One region of the Cohnella candida genome, then DNA from elsewhere that is predicted to be linked to it. Evidence: riboswitches for the same ligand, from Rfam matches in the RefSeq annotation. Region 1 holds a riboswitch; the other holds the start of a gene.
What was found. A riboswitch is a leader RNA that binds a small molecule or an ion and turns the genes downstream of it on or off. The one in region 1 is predicted to bind cyclic di-AMP.
Positions count from the first base shown of each region.

Region 2: it holds a riboswitch for cyclic di-AMP, as region 1 does, so the genes downstream of both, EAV92_RS01635 (3D domain-containing protein) here and EAV92_RS19700 (3D domain-containing protein) in region 1, are expected to answer to the same signal.

Region 1 is NZ_CP033433.1:4,269,207-4,276,474, reverse strand. Features, by position in the region: gene yabG (sporulation peptidase YabG) at 64-933, opposite strand; gene rsmA (16S rRNA (adenine(1518)-N(6)/adenine(1519)-N(6))-dimethyltransferase RsmA) at 991-1,881, opposite strand; gene rnmV (ribonuclease M5) at 1,878-2,432, opposite strand; gene EAV92_RS19700 (3D domain-containing protein) at 2,632-3,645, opposite strand; cyclic di-AMP (ydaO/yuaA leader) riboswitch at 4,022-4,214, opposite strand; gene EAV92_RS19695 (TatD family hydrolase) at 4,401-5,171, opposite strand; gene EAV92_RS19690 (HD domain-containing protein) at 5,194-6,486, opposite strand; gene EAV92_RS19685 (AbrB/MazE/SpoVT family DNA-binding domain-containing protein) at 6,785-7,039, shown strand; gene rsmI (16S rRNA (cytidine(1402)-2'-O)-methyltransferase) at 7,139-7,268, opposite strand, start outside.
Region 2 is NZ_CP033433.1:331,442-338,709, forward strand. Features, by position in the region: gene EAV92_RS01615 (TrkH family potassium uptake protein) at 66-1,388, shown strand; gene EAV92_RS01620 (potassium channel family protein) at 1,414-2,076, shown strand; gene EAV92_RS01625 (ArsB/NhaD family transporter) at 2,209-3,489, shown strand; gene EAV92_RS01630 (polysaccharide deacetylase family protein) at 3,576-4,367, shown strand; gene EAV92_RS01635 (3D domain-containing protein) at 4,434-5,084, opposite strand; cyclic di-AMP (ydaO/yuaA leader) riboswitch at 5,092-5,273, opposite strand; gene EAV92_RS01640 (LysR family transcriptional regulator) at 5,378-6,298, opposite strand; gene EAV92_RS01645 (succinate dehydrogenase cytochrome b558 subunit) at 6,489-7,166, shown strand; gene sdhA (succinate dehydrogenase flavoprotein subunit) at 7,182-7,268, shown strand, end outside.

The DNA of each region.
Region 1 (7,268 bases):
TTTATTGTCAACGGTGAATTTCCTTGATATTGTCGGGTTTTTAAAATTCTGCCGCGATCGACGTCACACAATGTTCACATTTTCGGCCGTTTCTTTCGGATTCGGAACTCCGATGCGGAAGCTGCCCATCGTCTCGATTCCCCCGACGCCCTGTATGCCGCTGATCGTGTTGGTAACGACGTCCGTCACGTTAATCGTTTCCCGGAACGGAGTGAATGCCGCGCGAACGGCAACGTATACGGGGTCGAGGGCATGGATCATGATCCTCGCCGGAGAGCTGGCGAAGTTGGCGCCGGCTTGAAGCAGAGCTTCGAAATGCGATTGGCAAGCTCCCGCCACGACGATCAACGAATCGCGGTGCCGCTCGAACTCGCGGGCCACCCGAACGGCATGGACGAAATTCAGGGAGTTCTTATAGTTCCCCAAATGCTGCAGATTCTCCCGCTGCTTGAGCACGCCGTCGTGGCCCGTGATGACCACGATATCCGGGCGCACCTGCGGGAGAAGCCTGACGAGCATACCGGGCATCTGCGACTCGTGGCAGTGGATCCCTTCGGCGGGAATCCGGAGCTGCCCGTAGACCTGCATGCTTTTCTTCAAGTAATTCGGATCGCCGTCGAGATGGAGCACCTTGCCCGGCATCTCGAAATAGTGCTGCCTGCGGTCAGGATTCGGATAGGCTCCCGCTCTCTCGGATTGCTTGAATCTCTCCTCGCGCATGCGGCGAATCGATTCGTTCGCCTGGATACGAGCCTGCCGCGTGCCGCTGAGCTCGTCCGGATTCCGCACCGGAAGAAGATCGTCGAGCGGGGCGTCCGCCAGCAGACGGTAGTCCGTCCCGCGCAGCAACGCTCCTTTACCGGCGAAGTCCGCGATTCGAAACATCATATCTCCACGATACGATTTGCGGACGACCAGGTCCCCCTGTTTCATGGGCCAATCACCTCTTCGTCTATCGTATGGAGAGGCGACGCTCATGGTGCGCGTCCGTCAGTCGATCATGCCCGCTTTCGCCAATTCCCCGTCGATCCGGGCGAATTCATCCAGAGACAGCGTCTCCGCCCGGCGCTCGGGCTGGATGCCGCATCCTGCCAGCAAGGCGGTGAGTTCCGCCTTCCGTTCTTTGCCGGACAACGCGGACAGGTTGTTGGCGATCGTCTTGCGGCGCTGCGCAAACGCCGCGTGGACGACGCGGAAGAACCGATCCTCGTCCGGTACCGTCACCGCGGGCTGCGGCCGCTTCGTCAGGCGAATGACGGCCGAATCCACGTTCGGCGCCGGGATGAACGAGCCGGAGGGCACGATCGCGACCAAATCCGGCTCGCAATAATACTGGACCGCGATGCTGAGGCTGCCGTATTCCTTGCCGCCCGGCTTAGCGGCCATCCGCTCGGCCACTTCCTTCTGCACCATCACGACGATGCGCTCGATCGGCAGCCGTTCCTCGAGCAGCTTCATGACGATCGGCGTCGTCACGTAATACGGCAGGTTCGCCACGACGCTCACGCCGGCTGTACCGGCGAAGTGCTCGTCCCACAACCGCTTCAGGTCGGCCTTAAGGACGTCTGCGTGAATCACGTTCACGTTGTCGTAAGGGGACAGCACGTCCTCCAGAATCGGAAGAAGCCGGTTGTCGATCTCGAGCGCCACGACGGTCCCCGCCGCCTGCGCCAACCGTTCCGTAAGCGCGCCGATGCCAGGACCGATCTCCAGGGCGCCGCGCGACTCGTCGAGGCCGGCGGCCGCGATGATTTTATCCAGAATATTGCCGTCGATCAGAAAGTTCTGCCCGAGGCTTTTCTTGAACGTAAAGCCATGCCGGCGAATGATGTCCTTCGTGCGTCCGGCAGCCGCGATGGCCGGTCCTTCTGTTTTTCTCATGTACGCTGCAACCCTTCCCTCTCCATCTGTTCCAACGCTTGCGCGAATTCCGCCTTCGTGATGCGGAACATGTTGCAGCGCTTGTGGAACTGCTTCCCGTTCGCGTAACCGATGCCGATCAGCTCACCCATTCTCTCGCGGCGCCGCGCGGCGTCCGCGTGCACGATCAGGCCCGCCTCCAGCAGATCGCTCCACTCGATCTCGCCCTCTGCCTCGGGGCCATTCGCCTGATCCGGCGTTCGGACCGCTTCCAACGCCCGCCGGATCGCTTCGTCGGAAGCATGCTCCACGCCCAGGCCGGTCTTGCTGCGGGCTTCGTCCTTCGTCAAAAACGCGTGCTTGGCGCCGGGCACCCGCTCCGCCACGATTTTGCGGATTCTCTCGCCGGGAGCGTCAGGATCGGTGAAGATGATGACGCCTCTTCTCTCCTGCGCCAATTCGATCCGCCGGAGCACGTCTTCGCCGACGGCGGATCCGCCGGTCTCGATCGTATCCGCGCCGACCGCCCGGCGGATCGCCACGGTATCGTCCTTGCCTTCCACCACAATCATTTCTCGGATCGTCAACGTTCATTCCGCCTGCCTTTGTCCCATTCGCTTCCTACAGCGTAAACGAGTTTGTCCTTGACTTCAAGAAAACGGATAACGGGGCAGCCGCGCAAAAACGGGCGGCCCCCGACCAGGAAGGCACGCCCGTTTCGCTTAACGTATATCGCCGCTTAAAGATTTGAATATTCTGCAACTTTAAAGCCTAGTCCGACGTCGGTTTAACTGGACCGATCACATAGACGGTGTAGCCCTTTTTCAAACCGAACCGCTCCGCCCGGCTTTCGCTGTCGTAGTAGACATCGATCTTCTTGCCGTTGATCGCACTGCCGGTATCTTCGGCGCGGCGGAAGCCGATGCCTTCGATGTAAACCCACCAACCCATCGGAATCACGTCCGGATCCACCGCGATCGTGCGTCCTTCCTTGACGGTCGTGCCGGAAGCGGTAATGCCGTAGCCCGAATCGCCTTTGGATTTGCCCGTGGAGGCGAAACCCGCGGAATAGGCGGTAAGAGTGACGTTCGAAATCTTGTGCTTCACGGCGATCGTTTTGCCGTTCAGCTTGAGGACGCCGCCCTGCGTCTTCGCGACGAGGGTCGTCGGAGCCGCCGCTTTCTTCGTTCCGACGGCAACGATTTGCTGTACTGCGGGTTTGGCGACCGTCTTATCGACGATCTGCTCGGATACGAGCTTGCCGTCTTCGAAGACGCGCTCGAATTTTTTAACCAGAACGCCCTTTTGGCCGGTTTTGACGACTTTCTGCGTTCCGGCCGCCAGTTGGGTGTTGGATTGCTTCACGACCGCGAAGTCGATCGGGTGCTCCGTCTCGATCGTCTCGGTGCGAACCCGGACGATGCGGACTTTCATCCCTTCTTCGATCGACGCGTCCACGCCGGGAATGACCCGATCCTGATCGCCCAGCCGGATATTCAGCGCCGCGAGGGCGTCTCCGACGGTGCGTTCCGTCGAATATTTCACCTGCTGTTTGCCATCGGCTTGGATGGACAACTGCTTTGCCCGCTCGATGATCAGATGCCCGTTCTTCTCAAGGGGAGAAGCGAGAGACAACGAGATGCGGTCAAAAGGCCCGACGTTAATATTATGCTCCTCGAGAAACCCGGATACGTCGGTACTCCGGGATTGGTAGACGACCGACTTGCCGCCGTCTACGACGGTTACGCTCTTGGCGTAAGCGCCTCGCAGCAGCGATGTGAACATGACAATGACAGCAAAAGAGAGAATTGCGCAGATGAAAATCAAACGCAAATGCTCATGCTTCCATTTCGCTGCGAAAAGCTTGTTGGTCGGTCGTGGATCATGGGTTCCCTGAGCAGGAATAACGCCCATTTTCTCGCTCCTCCTTCATAGCCCCGCCGTCGACTGTTACGCATGACTTTGTTCGACGCGACTAAATTCGTTTTGTTATCGGTGCAGCGTTCGCGTGTGCGGCGAATCCAGCGGACGCGGCAACGCCTTGACCAAACATAGGTCCTTAGTAACCTCGTTACCCGTTTTTTAAACAAACAAAAAGCCACCGACAGAGGACCTGTTCGTGGCTTCCGCTTGGTTAAAGGGAATTTGGCAGCACGAGGTTGACCTCTCTCTATGGACGCTTGCGAGGTTAGCTGTCGGGTTCGGGCATAGAGAGCCGCCCTGTCCGCTTCGCGGCTCATCGGCCGCTGCGCGAACTTCACCCCAAGATTGCTCGGACCGCTCGCAGGCGTCTCACGACACCCCTCGCGTTGGGTCCCCCGCTCTCCCAGTGGGAGATTCAGCGTTTTGGAAAAGGAATCCAGGTAGCAAAGTTAAACTCTGTGTAAGATCATAACCGCTTCCCAGCAAACATGTAAAGAGAGGTCAATGGACGTATTTGCCCATTTTAGCTTATTTTATCCGTTACTTTGGGATTATATTGTGAAGATCCTAGTTTTTTCGGCACCCAGGTTAATTTTAACGCTCTTTTCCTCTTGTTTTTACCGTAATGACAATCGCGATTTCGCGTTTCGGCTCGTCAGATTCACCAGTTCTTCCACAGAAATTCCTTTGATTTCCGCCGCCGTTTCCGCGACCAGAGAGACGTAAGCCGGCTCGTTCCGTTTCCCGCGATGGGGGTGGGGAGCCAAATAGGGGCAGTCCGTTTCGATCAAAATCCGGTCCATCGGAACCTTCGCCAGCACCTCTTTCGGCACCCTCGCGTTTTTGAACGTCACGGGTCCGCCGAACGAAATGTCGAAGTTCATGTCCAGGCACATTTTGGCCGTCTCCCAGCTTCCCGAGAAACAGTGCATGATTCCTCCGACTTCCTCAGCTTTCTCCTCCCGCAAAATCCGCACGATATCCTCATGCGCATCCCGGTTATGGATCACGATCGGTTTGCGGACCTTCCGGGCGAGCCGGATTTGCTCCCGGAACACGACGTGCTGGGTTTCCTTCGGGGACGTGTCCCAGTAATAGTCGAGCCCGATTTCCCCGATCGCCACCACTTTGGGGTGGTCGCAGAGCTCCTCGATCCAGGCCAAATCGGTTTCCAGATTCATGTCGATCGCGTCGGTGGGGTGCCAGCCTACGGCCGCATAGATAAACGGGTAGCGCTCGGCCAGTTCTATCGTGGTCGGAATGGTCTCGCGGTTGAAGCCGATGTTGACGATCGTGTCGACTCCGGCCTCCCGCGCGCGGCGGATGACATCCTCGCGATCCTCGTCGAATTTGTTCGAATCCAAGTGCGCGTGCGTGTCGATCAACATGTCGCAAGTTGTCTCCCTTCTATTATAAATACAGTCGTTCCCGCGTGAGCGGGGAGAGACGGTCCGCATGTTTGCGGATCACTTCTTCCGGGTAGTAGACATGATATTTGCCCCGCTGCAAGCCGGCAATCGACCGGATGATTTCTGATTTCGCGGAAATTTCCGTCAGCCGCTCTTTGTCGTCGAGAACCAGGATCGGCGGCTTGTACGAGCCGCCCTGCTGCGTCTCCGGTTTATACACGTCGTACGGCAGATCGGTAGGCGTGTCGACTTCCAAATAATAATCCGGATCGAGGCCGATTCTCCGCCATTGTTCCCTTAATTCCGCCAGCCATGTTTCGTCACGGAACTCCAAGGGTATGTACTTGTAAAGTTCCCGGTTCAAAAAACGACGGCACAAGTCCGACAAGATCGGATCTTTTTCGTGCGTCCACTGCCCGAAGGCGGTTTGCACCATCGCCTCGTCCAATTCCAAATATCCAGGGACCGTCAGCGTGCCTTCGAACAGCCTGCGGAGCGGCGACAGCAGGAATTCGAACCGGTAGCCGGACTCATACAGCGCGCGGGCCCTTTTGAATATCGAACGCAGCACGATTTCGGAGCTTCTGGTGACGGGATGGAAGTAGACCTGCCAATACATCTGGTAACGGGACATTAAGTACGCTTCGACCGCGTGCATCCCGCTTTCTTTGACGACGATTTGTCCCTTGTAAGGCCTGAGTACGCGCAGGATCCGATCGAGGTCGAACGTTCCGTAGTGAACGCCGGTGAAATAGGAGTCCCTCAGCAGGTAATCCATGCGGTCGGCGTCCATTTGGCTGGAAACCAGGCTGACCACGATCGGTTTCTCGTAGTTTTTACATATGACGGAGGAAATCTGCCCCGGAAGGTTCTCGTCCGTTTCGCGCAGTACACGGTTGACCTCGGTATCGCCAAGAATGATATCGCAGGTCCATTTTTCGTGGTCGGTTCCGAATACTTGTTCCAGGGAATGGGAGAACGGGCCGTGCCCGACGTCATGCAGCAGCGCCGCGCAGAGGCTGACGAGCCGTTCTTCGCGGGGCCATTCGGCGAACCCGTTGCGTTCGAATTGCGAGATGATCTTTCGGGTAATCTCATAGACGCCGAGAGAATGGGAAAACCGGCTGTGTTCGGCGCCATGGAAAGTCAAATAAGAGGTGCCGAGCTGGCGGATGCGGCGGAGCCGCTGAAATTCCGGCGTGTTGATGAGTTTCCAAATCGTCGGTTCCTGTACGAAAATGGAATGATGGACCGGGTCCTTAAACACTTTCTCCTCTTCCAACTCCCGCAGCATATGCGTCACCTCATTCAGACAAATGTTCGACAATCTTTGTCGACTTTTGTCGTATTTCGTTCTTCCATCCATTACCCGCACCCATGTGTGGCAATTCCATGAACTCCCGCAACAGCAAGCGATTTGGCTGTTTTTACCGAATTCGCCGCGGCGAATTCCGGTTGACTTATTTGGGAATCGTTGGTACGATATAAATCGTAAAAAAGAGAACTTTGTCGAATCGTGGCGATAATACATAACGTCAACGGCAAGTCTCGCGTTCGGTATTATTTTAACCTGAACTGAGGGGGATTTCCAAATGATGAAATCTACGGGGATCGTGCGGAAGGTCGACGAGCTGGGACGGGTAGTCATCCCGATCGAGCTGCGCCGTACGCTTGGAATCGGAGAGAAGGATGCGCTCGAAATTTACGTGGACGGCGAACGCATCATGCTGAAGAAATACGAGCCGGCTTGCATTTTCTGCGGCAACGCGGAGAACGTCACGTACTTCAAAGGCAAAATTGTTTGCAGAGAATGTTTGAAGGATTTGCCTTCCCCTGTGACAAATTAAAGAATATGCGTTATAATAGATAACAAGCCTGCTAAATTGTTAATTCTAACCTTTTTATATCTCCTTAATCCTCCCGAAGTTTGTCGGGAGGATCTTTTTTTATTCTTCCTCTCCGAGCAGCGCCTGGTAGACATCCCTTCGGGAAAGGCCGAGGTCCTTAGCGGCCAGCTTCATCGCTTCCTTGCGGTTGCCGGTCTGTTCGGCGTACCGATCCACGTGCTGCGCCAGC
Region 2 (7,268 bases), 1.4 Mb from region 1:
CCGGCTAAGCAACGATTCAGGACCATCTACCCGAGGTGACTTCTTTGTTCAGCAAACTTTACCGGATGCTCGTCGCGTCGCCGCCGAAGCTGCTCGTGCTCGGCTTCGCTTTGATCATCCTTGTCGGCGCCGAGCTGCTGACGCTGCCGATCGCATCCGCCGCCGGTCACTCGACCCGTTGGATCGACGCGCTGTTCACGGCGACGTCGGCGACTTGCGTGACCGGCTTGGTCGTCGTCGATACCGGCACTTATTATTCGACTTTCGGCCAGCTCGTGATTCTCTCGCTCATCCAGATCGGCGGCCTCGGCTTCATGACGATGGCGACCCTGTTCGCGGTTTTCCTGAAACGGCGGATTTCGCTGAAGGAAAGGCTGGTGCTGCAGGAAGCGCTCAACCAGTCCAGCATCGAAGGCATCGTCCGTCTCGTCCGCAAGGTGCTCTTCTATACCTTATGCATCGAAGCGGCGGGAGCAGTATCGTTTACCTTGCGGTTCATGTTTGACATGTCTCCCGGGCGTGCGCTGTACTACGGTATTTTCCATGCGGTCTCCTTTTTCAACAACGCGGGTTTCGATATCATGGGGCACTTCCGGAGCTTCACGATGTACGTTGGGGACCCGGTGATGAACTTGACGGCCGCTCTGTTGATCTTCCTTGGCGGTATCGGCTTCGTCGTATTGGCCGACCTGGTGGAATACAGGACGAAGCGAAAGCTGTCGCTGCACTCGAAAGTCGCCCTCAGCATGTCGGGGCTGCTGATCGCGGCCGGCGCGGTCATCATCTTCATCTTCGAATACACGAACAGCCTGACGATGGGGCCTCTCAGTTTCGGCGAGAAAGTTTTGGCGGCGTTTTTCCAATCGGTCTCTCCGCGTACGGCGGGCGTCAATACGGTGGATCTCGCTTCTCTCCGGCAGGCGACCCAATTCATCCTGATCGTGCTGATGTTTATCGGAGCTTCTCCGGGCTCGACGGGCGGCGGGATCAAAACGACGACTTTCGCGGCGCTGATCGGGGCCGTGAACACGATGATCCGGGGCAAGGAAGACGTCGTCATGTTCAATTATCGTCTGGCGAAAGAACGCGTCTACAAGGCGCTTACCGTGACGCTGTTCGCTTTGGCGCTCGTCATGGTCGCCACGATGGTGCTGTCCACGACGGAAGACCATCAATTCCTGATGATCCTGTTCGAAGTGACGTCGGCGTTCGGCACGGTCGGTCTTACGATGGGGCTGACGCCGGAATTGACGCTGGTCGGCAAAATCATCATCATCCTCATGATGTTCATCGGCAGGCTGGGGCCGCTGACGCTCTCGTACGCGATCGCGCCGAAGCCCGGCCGCGTGCTCTACCGCAATGCCGAAGGCAAAATCATCATCGGTTGACATTCAAAGGAGAAGAAACGATTCCATGAAATTGAACCAATTCGTCATCATCGGGCTGGGCCGGTTCGGCTCCAGCTTGGGCCGCGAGCTCGTCCAGCTCGGCTATGAAGTGCTCGGCGTCGACCGGGACGAGGAGAAAGTGGACGAAATGAGCAACGTGCTCACCCATGCGGTGGTGGCGGACGGTACGGACGAAGAGGTGCTTCGTTCCGTGGGCGTCCGGAACTTCGATTGCGGCGTGGTCGCGATCGGAGACGATATCCAGGCGAGCATTCTGGCCGCGATTCTGCTGAAGGACCTGGGCGTCAAAAAAGTCGTCGGGAAAGCGGTGAACGAGCTGCACGGGCGGGTGCTCGAGAAAATCGGCGTCGACCGCGTCGTTTACCCGGAGCGGGACATGGGCATTCGCGTCGCGCATCAGCTCGTGTCGCCGAATCTGCTCGATTACATCGAGCTGTCCAAAAACTATACGATCGCGGAGCTTGGCGTGCCGAAGTGCCTGTCCGGCAAAAGCCTGTCCGATATCAACCCGCGCGGCCGGTTCGGCTGCAGCGTCGTGGCGATCAACAAGCCGAAGGGCATGATCATCGCGCCGGTCGCCGACGACATCCTGTCGGAGAACGACGTCATGGTGGTCATCGGCACGAACCGGCAAATCGAAGAGTTCCAGGACTCGATCGAGAAATAGCGGCGCGGAATTCCGTTTACAGAGGTCGGATTCATCCCTTATACTGATGAGGTAACTTCATAAAATCGTTTCAACCGGTGGAGCCTGTCATTGACGGGCTCTTTTTGTCTTTTTCAGGGGAGGAAATCATTCATGGAACAACCCGCAATCATCGCTGTCTGCATTTTTCTCGCCATCTACGCACTGATCATTTCGGAGAAAATCCATCGCACGATCGTTGCCATGATCGGCGCGGTGTTGATGGTCGTCCTCGGCATCGTCGACCAGGAAACCGCTTTGCACCACATCGATTTCAATACGCTCGGCCTGCTCGTCGGGATGATGGTGATCGTCGCCATAACGGCCGACACGGGCGTGTTTAAATACGTCGCCGTATGGGCCGCCAAGAAAGCCGGGGGCAAACCCGTCCGGATCCTGATCGCCTTATGCCTGATCACCGCGATCGGTTCCGCCTTCCTCGACAACGTCACGACGATTCTGCTCATGGTTCCGGTCACGTTCAGCATGACGAGGCAGCTCCGGGTATCCCCGATGCCGTATCTCATAACCCAAATTCTGGCCTCGAACGTAGGGGGAACGGCTACCTTGATCGGAGATCCGCCGAATATCATGATCGGCAGCGAGGTCAAGGAACTTTCTTTCTCGGCCTTCATCGTCAATTTGGCCCCCATCGCGGCGATCATCATGCTGGTTTATGTCCCTCTTTTCATTCTGATGTTCCGCAAACGGCTGCAAACACAGCCCGAACATATCCGCAATCTGATGGAGATGGACGAAAAAGAGCTGATCCGCGATCGCGTCCTGCTGGCGAAAAGCTTGTCCGTGCTCGGCCTCACGATTCTCGGTTTCTTCCTGCACCAAACGTTTCACTTGGAATCCGCCACGGTCGCGCTCGCGGGCGCGTTCCTCCTGCTTCTGCTCACCGGGGAGCATGCCATGGAACACGCGCTCGGCAAAGTGGAATGGACGACGATTTTCTTTTTCGTCGGTTTGTTCGTTTTGGTGTCCGCCTTGGTGGAGACGGGCGTCATCGCCAAACTCGCGGAGCAGGCCGTCGAGTGGACCGGCGGAAATTTGACGGCTTCATCCATGCTGATCCTATGGCTCAGCGCGATCGCATCGGCTTTCCTGGACAACATTCCGTTCGTGGCCACGATGATTCCGATGATTCAGGAGATGGGGAACATGGGGGTCTCCAACCTGGAGCCGCTCTGGTGGAGCCTTGCGCTCGGGGCATGCTTAGGCGGTAACGGAACGCTCGTCGGGGCCAGCGCGAATCTTATCGCGGCAGGTCTGTCGGCCAAGGAAGGCCATCCGATCCGGTTCCTCGAATACATGAAAATCGGCTTCCCGCTCATGTTGCTTTCCGTCGTGCTTGCCAGCGCTTATGTCTATTTGCGTTACCTCGTCTAACAATCTCCCCAGCGGTGAATGATTCTTTTCGTTTCCGCCGACCCTAAGGAAAGAACCGGAAAAGGCGTCGGAGAGGAGGGCCGCGATTGGATAGGTACCGTTGCATACGGAGGGTGGCGGCGCTTCTCTGCGCGTGCGTGCTTGTTGCGGCGATGGCCCGTTCCGAAGCTTTCGCCGAGCAGGGAAGCGGGAAGCCGAAAAAAATGCCTTGGGCGGAAATGCAAAAGCGCTACAAAGGCGTGTTCGTGCTGTCCGCTCCCCGCGAAGTTAGGAAAGTCGCGCTCACGTTTGACGACGTTCCGGATCCCCGTTATACGCCGTACGTGCTGGACGTTTTGAAAAGGAAGGGCGTTCACGCGACTTTCTTCGTGGTGGGGACAAGAGCGGGCAAACATCCGAACCTCGTGCGGCGGATCCACCGGGAAGGGCACGCCGTCGGCAACCATTCGTATTCTCATCCCGACTTTTCCAAGACTCCTCTGCTTAAAGCCCAAGAACAGATCCGCAGGACCGAGGATCGCCTGCAGTGGCTGCTCGGCTTCCGGCCGCGGCTGTTCCGTCCGCCGTACGGGGAAATCCTGCCGAAGCAGTTGGAATGGGCAAAAACCGCCGGCTATACCGTCGTCAACTGGGACGTGGATTCTTCCGATTGGCGCCAGCTCAAGTCGGGCGAAGTGTTCCGGAACGTGACGACGGCGGTGCGCCCGGGTTCCGTAATCCTGATGCACGCTGGAGGCGGGGAGGGCCAGAACCTCTCGGGCACGGTAGAAGCGCTTCCGAGGATCATCGATTGGCTGCGGAAGCACGATTACGAACCGGTCACGCTGCCGGAACTGATTGGAGTACCCGAGAAACGCGGAACGATTCCGCTTCCCTGAAACGTCGAAAAGCTCCCCTGATGGGGAGCTTTTCGCGTTTTCGTTCTCGTATTCGGCTCGGTTTCCTTACTTCAAAATGTACACTTTCACGCTCTGGAAACCGAAGCCCGAAACGAACGAGCGGGAGCCCGGAATGAAGATGTCGATCCGTTTCCCTTTGATCGCGCTGCCGGAATCGGTCGCGGTCGCGATCAAGCCGCCTTTGGGCAGGCCGTTGAAATCGTAGCCGGTGATGTACACCTTCGTGCCGAAAGGAATGACTTTCGGGTCGACGGCGATCGTGCCGAGCTTCAGCGGGTTGCCGAAATAGTCGACCGGACCCCAGCCGTTCTCTTCAGGAGCGTCGGAATAAGCCGTCGCTTTGATATCGAGCACCTTGGAGAACTCCAGCGATTGCCCGGCCATCGTCGTGACCGTTTTCCCGTCATTCGCGGACGGTTTGGCGGAAGCCGCTTTCGAAGATGCCGCTTTCACGGTTCCCGTAGGAATGTTCATCTTCAGTCCGTCGTAGATGTTGAGCGGATCCACGTTCGGATTCGCGCTCATCAGCCTCTGCACGGAGATGTCGAATTTCTTGGACAGCAGCCAGAACGTGTCCCCGTCGTGCGCCGTGTAAGAAGCGGTGGCCGCGTGGGCCGTCAGCCCGGGGAGAAGCAACGCGCCTCCAAGAAACAATGCGGCGGTACGGATGCCCGCCTTTTTCCAATGACCATTCAACAACGGTAAATCCTCCTTGTGCGGCCGGCGAGGTTAGCTGTCGGGTTCGGGCTGGGAGTACAACCCTACGCGCGGTCATGCGCGACTCACCCCAAGCGCGGCGTTGCCGCGCGGTGTTTCATGTCCCCCGCACTCATGATCGGGAGTTTGCGAAGCAAACTCTCCATTCGAGTTTTGGCCTTGTTTTGTTAATCGGCAAGCAGGGTAATGACCTTGCTTCCTTGGCAAAGAGAATACCATATCCCCCCTGCCCGTCCTAGCGGTAGTTGTTCCCAAAGCGCCGGAAACCCCCGTCACGACAGCTCTTTCGGCAGATGGGCGCCGCGCGCAAAAAAAGCAGACGTTTCCTCGATGAGAAAACGGATGGAAGGCGTCAGCCAGGCCGGATCCCCGTGTACGAGGGAGGTCGTCCGCTTGGTCTGCTCGAGGTTGCGGACCCGCACGACATACAGATCGTTATCCTCCAGCAGCTGCCTGCGCAGATAGGATTTCGGAAGCAGCGTGCCAGCCCGCGAAGCGGATAGAAGGCGGACGATCGCCTCGAACGAATCGATTTCCATCCGGACGTCCGGCTTCACGCCGTGGCGGCGGAGCAGCTCGTCCGTCAGCGTCCGATACCAGGTCCCCGGGGCGAAGAGGATCATCGGCAGTCCGTTCAGGTCCGCCATCTCGAGCTGCGTTTTTTCCAATATAAAATGGGTTCGCGGCAGCACGAGCATGAGATGATCGTCAAATAAGGGTAAACTGGTAATGGCGGGATCGTCGGCGACCGCGGAAGCGACCAGTCCGAAATCGACCTTGCGTTCCTTAACCAGCGTGGCGATCTCATGGGACTTGCCCGTGACCGCCTTGATTTCCAGACTCGGATGCTTCTCCGTCATCGCCGTGATGAGGTCGGGCAGCGTCGTTTGCAGGGTGGTGAGACTGGCGCCGATCGTGACGATTTGGGCTTCGTCCGTTTTGAAGGCATTCAGCTTCTGAAGGTACGAACCGTGAAACCTGCGGAGCTCCAGCGCGAACTCGTAGGTGAGCTGGCCGGCGGCCGTGAGCTCAAGCCTTTTGCCGATCCGGCGGAACAGCTCCACACCCAGCTCGGCCTCCAGCCGCGAGATGCGCCGGGACAGGGCGGGCTGAGAGACGTTGAGCCTCTCGGCGGCTTTGTTGAGGCTAGTATGCTCTACGACGGTGGCAAACAATCGCATATCCTCCAGCATGCGGATCGACCAACCTTTCCTATATGCAATATGGTTATAAGGTTTTATAAAAAATAAGCAGTTCCATTATAAGCGAAAATAGAGTAACCTTAAATGCGGTGACAACTCGGTGACGGAATTTGGAACGATTTGCGTATGCCCAATATCCGACCTTCAACCGAACGGACTCGAAAGGAGATTCAACTACGACATGAGTGGAAATTCGTACTTACCCCGTAAGCTGCATTCTTTATTGGGGGTCATTCCGCTGGGACTGTTCTTTATCGAGCATGCCCTGACGAACTACTCGGCCTTCGAAGGCGGGCAACAGGGATTCAAGGACAGCGTCGATTTCCTGCACAGCATGCCGCTGATCTTTTTCCTCGAATTGTTCGTCATCTGGCTGCCGATTCTGTTCCACGGCGTATACGGGCTGTATATCGCGTACCAGTCGAACCTCAACACGGGACGTTTCAGCTACGGCCGCAACTGGGCGTTCGCCCTGCAGCGGATCAGCGGCGTGATCACGTTCATTTTCGTGATCTGGCACGTCTGGGAAACCCGCATCCAAGTGGCGCTGGGCAATATCACGTACGACGAGCTCGGTACCCATATGCACGATATCGTATCCAATCCGGTTACGTTCGTCATCTACTTCATCGCGGTCGTCGCGGCCGTATTCCATTTCTCCAACGGCCTGTGGGCGTTCCTGGTCAGCTGGGGAATCACGATCGGACCGCGCGCTCAGCGCGTGTCGTCCAACATTTGCATGGGCATTTTCGTCATCGTGTCCGTGCTGTTCCTGCTGTCCCTGTTCGCTTTCCGCGGCGCTGAGTTCGCGTCGGCGGCGGCAGCGACGACGGCTATCAGCTCGGTAACGATCGGTTAAGGGGGAAAACACACCATGGCGAAAAATAAAATCATCATCGTAGGCGGCGGCCTCGCCGGCCTGATGGCCACCGTGAAGGCGGCCGAATCGGGCATGCGGGTC